Regions from separate parts of the Streptomyces sp. NPDC057616 genome, predicted to be linked through region 2. Evidence: riboswitches for the same ligand, from Rfam matches in the RefSeq annotation. Region 2 holds a riboswitch; each other region holds the start of a gene.
The links. Region 2 has a riboswitch for cyclic di-AMP ahead of ACFU97_RS37515 (M23 family metallopeptidase). Riboswitches for the same ligand answer to the same signal wherever they lie in the genome.
Positions count from the first base shown of each region.

Region 1 (3,230 bases), on a different contig from region 2:
GAGAGACAGCTCTGCCGTGAGGAGGGGTATGCCATGACCCGACCGTCCGCCCGCTACGTCCTGCCCGAGTTCACCGAGCGCACCGGTGCCGGGCACAAGACGATGGATCCGTACTCGAAGCTGCTGGAGGAGCGGATCGTCTTCCTCGGCACGCCGATCGACGACACGTCGGCGAACGACGTAATGGCGCAGTTCATGCACCTCGAGTACCAGGACCCGGACCGCGACATCTCGCTCTACATCAACTCCCCCGGCGGCTCCTTCACGGCCATGTCCGCGATCTACGACACCATGCGCTTCGTCGGGTGCGACGTGGAGACGATCTGCATGGGGCAGGCGGGGTCGTCCGCGGCGGTGCTGCTCGCGGCCGGCACGCCCGGCAAGCGGCTCGCGCTGCCGGGCGCGCGCGTGATGATCCATCAGCCGGCCCTGTACGAACCGGTCCAGGGCCAGGCCAGCGATCTCGCCATCCAGGCCGACGAGATGACACGGACGCGGGACCGCCTCGAGGAGATGCTCGTCCGGCACACCGGGCGCAGCCACGAGCAGGTGAGCGCCGACATCGAGCGCGACCACGTCCTCGACGCCCAAGGGGCGCTGGAGTACGGACTGGTGGACCGCATCGTCACCAGCCGTAAGGCCACCCTCGCCCCGCCCACCGGGCGGTGAGCGACCGGTGCTGCCACCCGAACTGCCGCCGCTGCCCGCCCTCACGCGCGCCGAGGGCGAGTTGATCGACCGTTACCTCGACGTCGTCGACCTGCTCGGACGCATCAATCCGGCGCGCCACGGAGACACCTACCGCGGGCTGCGGGCCGCGCAGGCGCTGGTCGGCAAGGCCGTCGAGCTGCGCGACGCGCTGGCGCTGATGCACCAGCGCGGCGAGACCGAGGTGCACGCGCCGACACTGGTCCGCGCCCTGCGGGTGCTGGACGGCGAGCGGCGTACGGCGCGGGTCACGGTGCCCGCACACCCCGACAGTTGACGCACGCTCGGACGGCCCGGACACCGCGCTTCGACGGCGAGGTGTCCGGACCGGCCTCTAAACGGACCAAATGAGGTACCGCCTTTTGGAGTAGACACAGGTCCAATTTTTCGACCGCCCAAGTTGCGCAACGCGCGTGCCCTCAGGGCGGAATGGAGCGTTCCGCCGCTGGTCCGAGGCTCGTCCGGGCCCTCAACACCTGTTCGAACACAGGGGTGTCCACCCGAACGGGCGAGTGGTGAGTAACAACACAAATCCCCGGTTCCATTGGGATTTTCGGACATCGGTAGGCGAAGATCCCTGTCTGACGACAAGCCCCCGCCGCAGCGGCGGGGCGATCCGGGCGGACGCCGAGTCCTGCCGCCGCGCGGATGACTGGTCGACAGGAGTGGATCGGCAGGAGTGGAGGACCCAAGCACGACGGGTCGCCGGAACGGTCACGCCATGGCCGGGTCGAGCAGCCCTTGGGGTGAAGCCGCGTCAGCGGCCGGGCAACTTCGCCAGCCCGAATCCGACAGGTCATCCTTCACAGGCGGCTGACGAAGGGTTGCGCATGACTGCGCTCAATCGTGTCCCGTCGCTCATGGTCCGGGCCGGTACGGCTTCGGCTCTCACCATTGCCGCAGTGGGCGGCTCCATCGTGGTCCCGGGTGTCGCCTCCGACGCCGCGGCCGCCACGCCGGCGACGAAGGCACTTCAGATCGCGGCCTCCAAAAAGGGTTCCCCGTACAAGTGGGGCGCCATAGGGCCGCGCCGGTTCGACTGCTCCGGGCTCACGCTGTACTCGTTCAAGAAGGCGGGCAAGAAGCTGCCCCGCACGGCGGCCCAGCAGTACAACCGGACCCACCACATCTCCGCGAGGAGCCGCAAGGCCGGAGACCTCGTGTTCTTCCACTCGGGCTCCAGCGTCTACCACGTGGGCATCTACGCGGGGAAGGGGAAGATCTGGCACGCGCCGAAGACGGGCGATGTCGTGAAACTGCAGAAGATCTGGACGAAGAGCGTCTGGTACGGCCGGGTCAGCTGACTCTCCCGCGGGGACGGCGGCGACCTGACACGCCGCCGTCCCCGCGGGGCCTGACCCGGGCTCGGCGGGATACCCGTAGGACATGTCCGAGCACCGTCGCTGTACCGCGCGCAACGAGACGCCGCTCGAGCGCGCCGACCGCAACTTCGTCGAGCTGCTGCAGGAGCTGCGCGTCGTCCAGACCGGGGTCCAGATCCTCTTCGCCTTCCTGCTGAGCCTGGCCTTCACCCAGCGCTTCCCGTCGCTCGACGCGCTCCAGCGCGGCACGTACGTCATCACGCTGCTGCTCACGGTCCTCGCGGCCGCGCTGTTCACCGCGCCCGCCGCGCTGCACCGCTCGCTCTTCCGGCGCGGCGCCAAGCCGCACATCGTGCAGGTCTCGTCGAGGCTCGCCACGGTCGGCATGGGTGTGCTGATGTTCGCCTTCACCGGATCGGTGCTGCTGGTGGTCGATGTGACGACGCACAGCCGCGCCGCGGGGGCGGCCGCGGGTGCCGCGACCCTCTGCGTGTGCCTCGGACTGTGGGGACTGCTGCCCCGGCTGGTGCGCCGTGCCGCCGCGTCCGACTGAGCCCAGCCGCTCCGCTACGGCTCCTGCTGCCCTCCTGCCGTCACGGGCTCCGCCGGGGCGGTCCACGGCAGTTCGATGGAGACCGTCTTGCCGCCCTCCCTGGTGGGCCGAACCCGCAGCCGTCCGCCGCACTCCGCAGCCAGCCAGCGGATGATCACCATGCCCCGGCCGTTGTCCTGCTGGACGGCGGCGGGCAGCCGCTTCGGGAAGCGGGGGTGGGAGTCCGTGACACCGATGCGCAGCTCCTCGTCACGGTGGAGCTGGATGTCCACCGTGAAGGTGGGTGACTGCCCGAAGGTGTGCTGTACGGCGTTGGTGGCCAGTTCGGAGACGATCAGCCGGACGGTCTCGGCGGTGTCGCTGCTCGCTGGAAGCCCCCACTCCGCGAGCGTGTCGACGACGTAGCCGCGGGCCGCGGAGACCGAGGCGGGCTCGCTCGGCAGAGTGACGGATGCTTCCAGATGGTCTGCCATGGCGCGGTCGTCCCTTTCCCACGGGGCCGGAGTCCGACACGGAGCGGATGGTTCGAGTACGGTCCCGGACTGGTGCTTCGTCGCCAGACTGCCATTACTGCGCCTGTCACGGGTGGCGATCCACCAAGATATGCATATATCTGTCGCTCGATGCGGTGAACTCTGCGACGGGAG
Region 1 is NZ_JBHVGU010000025.1:47,842-51,071, reverse strand. It holds gene ACFU97_RS28815 (ATP-dependent Clp protease proteolytic subunit) at 34-669, shown strand; gene ACFU97_RS28810 (hypothetical protein) at 677-985, shown strand; cyclic di-AMP (ydaO/yuaA leader) riboswitch at 1,324-1,535, shown strand; gene ACFU97_RS28805 (C40 family peptidase) at 1,539-2,012, shown strand; gene ACFU97_RS28800 (DUF6328 family protein) at 2,095-2,583, shown strand; gene ACFU97_RS28795 (ATP-binding protein) at 2,598-3,056, opposite strand.
Region 1: it holds a riboswitch for cyclic di-AMP, as region 2 does, so the genes downstream of both, ACFU97_RS28805 (C40 family peptidase) here and ACFU97_RS37515 (M23 family metallopeptidase) in region 2, are expected to answer to the same signal.

Region 2 (3,230 bases):
CAACGGCATGACCGTGCTGCGCTGCCACCGCCCCGGCCAGCAGGTCGTCGCCGTGGAGGTGTCCCTGGACGCGCCCCTGGAGGCCGAGCCGGCCGCCGTCGAGGGCGTCGCCACGATCATGGCGCGGGCCTTCTCGGAGGGCACCGACAAGCACTCCGCCGAGGAGTTCGCCGCCGAGCTGGAGCGCTGCGGCGCCACCCTCGACGCGCACGCCGACCACCCGGGTGTGCGCCTGAGCCTCGAGGTCCCGGCCTCCCGCCTGGCCAAGGCGCTCGGCCTGATGTCCGACGCCCTCAGGGCGCCCGCGTTCGCCGACAGCGAGGTGGAGCGGCTGGTCCGCAACCGCCTGGACGAGATCCCGCACGAGCTGGCCAACCCCTCCCGCCGCGCCGCCAAGGAGCTCTCCAAGCAGCTGTTCCCGGCGACGTCGCGCATGTCGCGCCCGCGCCAGGGCACCGAGGAGACGGTCGAGAAGATCGACGCCGCGGCCGTACGCACTTTCTACGACCGCCATGTCCGGCCCGCCACCGCCACCGTGGTGGTCGTCGGCGACCTCACCGGCATCGACCTGGACGCGCTGCTCGGCGACACCCTGGGCGCCTGGACGGGTTCCTCGGCCGAGCCCCGTCCGGTGCCGCCGGTGACCGCCGACGACACCGGTCGCGTGGTCGTCGTGGACCGCCCCGGAGCCGTCCAGACGCAGCTGCTCATCGGCCGCGTCGGCGCCGACCGGCACGACCGCGTCTGGCCCGCGCAGGTGCTCGGCACGTACTGCCTGGGCGGCACCCTCACCTCGCGCCTGGACCGCGTCCTGCGCGAGGAGAAGGGCTACACCTACGGCGTGCGCGCCTTCGGCCAGGTCCTCAGGTCCGCCCCGGACGGCACCGGTGCCGCGATGCTCGCCATCAGCGGCTCCGTCGACACGCCCAACACCGGCCCGGCGCTGCAGGATCTGTGGACGGTGCTGCGCACGCTGGCCGAGGGCGGCCTGACGGACGCCGAGCGCGACGTCGCCGTGCAGAACCTCGTCGGGGTGGCGCCGCTGAAGTACGAGACCGCGGCGGCCGTCGCGAGCACGCTGGCCGACCAGGTCGAGCAGCACCTGCCCGACGACTACCAGGCGACGCTGTATCAGCAGCTCGCCGCCACCGGCACCGTGGAGGCCACCGCGGCCGCCGTGAACGCCTTCCCGGTGGACCGCCTGGTCACGGTCCTCGTCGGTGACGCGGCCCAGATCAAGGAGCCCGTCGAGGCCCTCGGCATCGGCGAAGTCACCGTGGTGTCCGCCGAGTAGAGGCACGCGCGCGTGAGGGCCCTGGTGACGGATGCGTCACCAGGGCCCTTGTATGTCCGAATTGGGGGAGAGTTGCCTGTCTGCCCTGTGGGATGCGCTACAAAAGACCGGATCCGTTTGGGAATTGAAGACGGCTCTGCCTAGCGTCGTCCGGGCTGTTCGTCAGGCAGTGCGCCGCGCCCGCGGCACCGGACAGCCATCGCCGAGTCCCCGTACGGCGCGAGCCAGGGGAGCCGGGGACCCATCGCAGTCCCTGGGGTGAATCGGACGCCCGCGCTCCGGCGAGGGGGTCCGTAGGAGACCTTCCTGCTCCGAACCCGTCAGCTAACCCGGTAGGCGAGAGGGAAGGAAAGGACCAGCCAGTTCATGGCGTTCAACTGCGCCACCGGGAAGCACCGTCGTCCCAGCAGGATCAAGCGGAGCACCGTCAAGGCCGCCGGCGTCGCGGCCCTCGCCACGACCGGCATCGTCGGCGGTCTCGCCGCTCCCTCGTTCGCCGCGGAGAACTCGGTCGAGAACTCCGTCGAGCAGACCGGGCTCAACCCCGTCATCACCATCGGCAACACGATCGCCGACAAGATCGACGCCCAGGCCGAGGCCCAGAAGAGTGCCGCCGAGGAGGCCGCCCGCAAGAAGGCCGCCGAACAGGCCGCGCGCCTGAAGGCCGCCGCGAAGGCCAAGGCCGAGCGTGAGGCCAAGGAGCGCGCCGCCCGCGCGGCCGAGCGCAGGCGCCTGAACAGCTTCGTCGCCCCGATAGCGAACTCGTACGTCTCGACGGGCTACAAGACCGGCGGCTCCCTGTGGTCCTCCGGCAGCCACACGGGCATCGACTTCCACGCCGCGAGCGGCACGTCCGTGCACGCCGTCGGCGCGGGCACCGTCGTCCAGACCGGCTGGGGCGGCGCCTACGGCAACCAGATCGTCATCAAGATGCACGACGGCACGTACACCCAGTACGGCCACCTGTCGTCCATCGGTGTCTCGGTGGGCCAGACGGTCACCCCGGGGCAGCAGATAGGCCTCTCCGGCTCGACCGGCAACACCACCGGACCGCACCTGCACTTCGAGGCCCGTACGACGCCCGAGTACGGCTCGGACATCGACCCCGTCGCCTACCTGCGCTCGCACGGCGTCCACGTCTGACGAACCCGCGCGCGATCTCCCTCAGGCCCCGGCTTCCGAGCCGGGGCCTTTCGGTTTCGCCGGCCCCGGTGTCCAAAAAATATCCATGGATTCCCGCCCGCCGTCGGAAATTCCGGCCCCGTGCAATAGAGTCACCGGAACACACGTCAATCTTTGGCGTTTCACGGGGATTAAGTCGGAGGTCGGTCATGCGTATTCCGGCGCACTCGGTGTGCACGGCGATCCGGGACGACATCGTCGCGGGTGTCTACGAGCGCGGCAGCCGGCTCACCGAGGAACTCCTCGCCCGCCGCTACGGCGTCTCGCGCGTCCCCGTGCGCGAGGCGCTGCGCACCCTGGAGGCGGAGGGCTTCGTGGTGACCCGCCGGCACGCGGGCGCGTGCGTGGCGGAGCCGAACGAGCAGGAGGCCGCCGACCTGCTGGAGATGCGCATGCTGCTGGAGCCGCTCGCCGCCTCCCGGGCCGCCCAGCGGCGTACCGAGGCCCATCTGAAGGTGCTGCGCGGCCTGGTGAGGCTGGGGCAGGAGCGGGCCAGGCGGGGCACGAGTGAGGATCTGCGCTCCCTGGAGGGCTGGTTCCACGAGACGCTCGCCCAGGCCTCCGGCAGTCCCGCGCTGACCTCGATGCTGACGCAGCTGCGGCACAAGATCGCCTGGATGTACACCGAGGAGGCGCCCGCCAGCCCCGTGGAGTCCTGGGCGGAGCACGGCGCGATCGTCGACGCCGTGGCCCGCGGCGACGGCGAGCGCGCGCGTGCGGTGACGACCCTGCACACCGAGCGCTCCGCCGCGGC
Region 2 is NZ_JBHVGU010000041.1:27,864-31,093, reverse strand. It holds gene ACFU97_RS37520 (M16 family metallopeptidase) at 1-1,294, shown strand, start outside; cyclic di-AMP (ydaO/yuaA leader) riboswitch at 1,485-1,648, shown strand; gene ACFU97_RS37515 (M23 family metallopeptidase) at 1,661-2,437, shown strand; gene ACFU97_RS37510 (GntR family transcriptional regulator) at 2,626-3,230, shown strand, end outside.

Region 3 (3,230 bases), on a different contig from region 2:
GCACCGGCCACGATGAGCAGGGGCGTGCCGGAGTGGACGACGGCCGCGCGCTGGTTCTCGTTCAGCCCGTCCAGCAGGGCGGCCGGGTCGAGGGCCGGGCGCGGGGCGCCGTCGCGGTAGTAGGCGTCCCGGTCCGGGGGCACGTCGAACTTCCCACCGAACAGATCGTCCGGAACCGGCTCCGGTACGTGCTCGTCCTCGGGCGGCGGCGGGGGCTCCTCCTCGTGGCCACGAGGGGCCTTGAGGTCCGCCAGGAAGCTGTCGTCAAAGAGGCTGCTCATCGCCTTCCGAGTCTAGGGCGCCTCACTGACAGCCCGCCGCCACCCCGGGAACTTCGCCGGATCGGGGCGGTGCGGCGCTCAGAAGCCGCTGATCCGCCGGACCTGGCCGCCCGGCGTCCTCCTGCCGTCCAGGACGGTGCCGTCACGGTCGGCGACCGACCAGGCGCAGACGTAGACCCTGCCGTCCCGCGGGCTCACGGCGAGGCCCGCCGGGAAGGGCACCTTCACCTCGGTACGCCTGCCGTGCGAGACCTTCGTCACGACGCCGGCGAAGAGCCGGCTGACGTAGAGGTCGCCGTGCCGGTTGAAGGCGACGCCGGTGATCGCGCCGAAGCCGGACTTCCAGCCGAGGATCCGGCCGCTGCGGGCGTCGACCTTCCACACGCGCGCGGTGGGCCTCGCGGGCTCGCCGTTCAGCTCGCCGACGTAGAGGTTGCCGTCGGGGCCGAGGGCCAGCGAGGGCGGGACCGCCTCGTGGTGGTCGTGGTCCTGGAAGACCGTGAAGGGGCGGGCCCTGCCGTGGCGGGAGACCTCGATCAGGTCGTTCCCGGCCGCGTCCGCGACGATCCTGCGGCCGTCGGGGAGGGCGAGGACGGCGTACGGGTTGGAGTCGACGGCTGTCTTGTGCGGGTTGTGCCTCAGCTCCACGGCGGTGACGTCGGCGGCGATCCGCGCCCTGCCCCGTTCGACGGACAGCAGCTTGCCGAGCTTGTTCCAGGGCGGCGTCGTGGGCACGCCGGTCTCCGGCGCGGCCCAGGTCTCGCCCCCCAGACGCTGCCGTGGCGGGCCGAGACGCCGTTCAGGCCGACCGCGAAGCCGCCGTCGGGCGCGCCCGCCGAGGGCAGTCCGCCCGCCAGGCGGTGGCGGTGCCAGTCGCGGCCGTCCTGGACGACCTCGGTGACCGCCGCCGTCAGGCCGACGCAGGTCGGGCCCTCGGGGCCCTGGCCGATACAGGTCCCGCCGCCCCGGCCGGCCTCGGCGACGTACAGACGGCCGTGGTCGTAGGAGAGCTGGCGCGGATCGTCGAGGCCCTTGGCGATCACGCCGACGGCCGGCTTCCCGCCGGAGTGTCCGCCCGACGCGCTCGCGGGCACGACGCCCGCGGTGGCCGCCAGGACGACCGGTGTGCCGACGACGAGTGCTGTGCGCGTTCTCATGGCCGTACCCCCTCACCCACCGCTGCACCGGCCGCGGCTGGCTGGAAATTAACGCTCGGAAGCGGGCGCACGGCGCCAGTCCGGTCAAAATACGCATAAATCCACGCAGATCATTCCGGAACGACCGCGGCACGCGACGTCCTGACCAAAGGTCACGAAAATGTATCGGGCATATCGAACATCAACCTTCACAGGGGCCACACGAGTTGGCTACGGTTCCGGGCAGGCCGTACGACCCCCACCGGCGAACGTCGCCGGGCCGCGCGGCCTCCGCCGAATCCGGTACGCCACCGTGCATCCGGAACCGGGGACCCACCGTTCCCGGGGTGAATCGGCCCGACTCCCGTACGGGGCCCGGACCGTAGGGCAAGCCTTCCGAACCACCCGCCCGAACCCGACAGCTAACCCGGTAGGCGGAACGTGGAAGGAGTCGCCTCCCTTGGCGTCGCACCGCAAGTCGCGCCCCTCAGCTTCACGCGTCGCAGGCATACGCACCCCCGCTCTCGCCACGGCCGCCCTCACCTCCGTGGCCCTGCTGTCCCAGTCGGCCAACGCCGCTCCGGTGACCGACGGCAAGCCGAGCGTGGAGGAGGTGGAGAAGAAGGTCGACGACCTCTACCGCCAGGCGGAATCGGCCACCGAGAAGTACAACGCGGCCAAGGAGAAGACCACGACGCAGCGCAAGCGCGTGGACACCCTCCTCGACGACGTCGCCAAGCGCACCCAGAAGCTCAACGACGAGCGGGAGCAGCTCGGCACCTTCGCCGCGGCCCAGTACCGCACCGGCGCCGCCGCGCCCGACACCGCGACCTTCCTGCTCGCCGACTCGCCGCAGGACTACTTCGACCAGACGCAGCTGATGGGCCGTCTGACCTCCCGTCAGAAGACCGCGGTCGACGACTACTTCACCGAGCAGTCCGCGACGATGAAGAAGCGCGAGCAGGCGTCCAAGGACCTCCAGACGCTCACCTCGACGCAGAGCGACCTGCGGACCGCCAAGTCCACGGTGCAGAAGAAGCTCTCCGACGCGCGCGAGCTGCTGTCGAAGCTGAACGCCGAGGAGAAGGCGCGGCTCGCCGCGATCCAGAAGAAGAAGGCGGAGGAGGCCGCGCGCCAGGCCGCCGAGCTGGCCAAGAAGCAGGCGGCCGAGCAGAAGGCCCAGGAGGAGGCCGCCTCCACCTCCTCCTCCGGTTCGTCCTCGGACACGGGCTCCACCTCGACCTCCAACGGCGACTCCACGTACGCGACCAAGGCCGCCAAGACGCTCGCCTTCGCCCGCGCGCAGATCGGCAAGCCGTACGTCTGGGGCGCCACCGGCCCCGACTCCTACGACTGCTCCGGGCTCACCCAGGCCGCCTGGAAGGCCGCCGGCGTCAGTCTCCCGCGCACCACCTACGACCAGGTCGACGCCGGCACCACGGTCTCCCTCACCGACGCCCAGCCGGGCGACCTGATCTTCTTCTACGACGACATCAGCCACGTCGGCATCTACATCGGCAACGGCATGATGATCCACGCCCCGAAGCCCGGCGCGTACGTCCGCGAGGAGTCGATCTACTACGCCGGCTCGTCGATCATCCACAGCGTGGTGCGGCCCGCCTGAGTCACGCGCGGGGCACTCCCCCGCACGTATTTTCCCGGGCACGCGCGCGTGCCCGCCGGGCAACACCGCTCGCGCTCCCTAGCATCGGCCCCATGTCCGGCCCTACCTCCTTCCGCGCCTGGTGGGCGCAGCGTCCGCCGGCGGCCGGAGCCGCCGTGATGGCGACCGGCATCGTGTCGGTCGGACTGC
Region 3 is NZ_JBHVGU010000005.1:199,031-202,260, reverse strand. It holds gene pcrA (DNA helicase PcrA) at 1-281, opposite strand, end outside; gene ACFU97_RS08040 (ScyD/ScyE family protein) at 360-1,016, opposite strand; gene ACFU97_RS08035 (hypothetical protein) at 920-1,438, opposite strand; cyclic di-AMP (ydaO/yuaA leader) riboswitch at 1,700-1,870, shown strand; gene ACFU97_RS08030 (NlpC/P60 family protein) at 1,878-3,041, shown strand; gene ACFU97_RS08025 (tellurite resistance/C4-dicarboxylate transporter family protein) at 3,134-3,230, shown strand, end outside.
Region 3: it holds a riboswitch for cyclic di-AMP, as region 2 does, so the genes downstream of both, ACFU97_RS08030 (NlpC/P60 family protein) here and ACFU97_RS37515 (M23 family metallopeptidase) in region 2, are expected to answer to the same signal.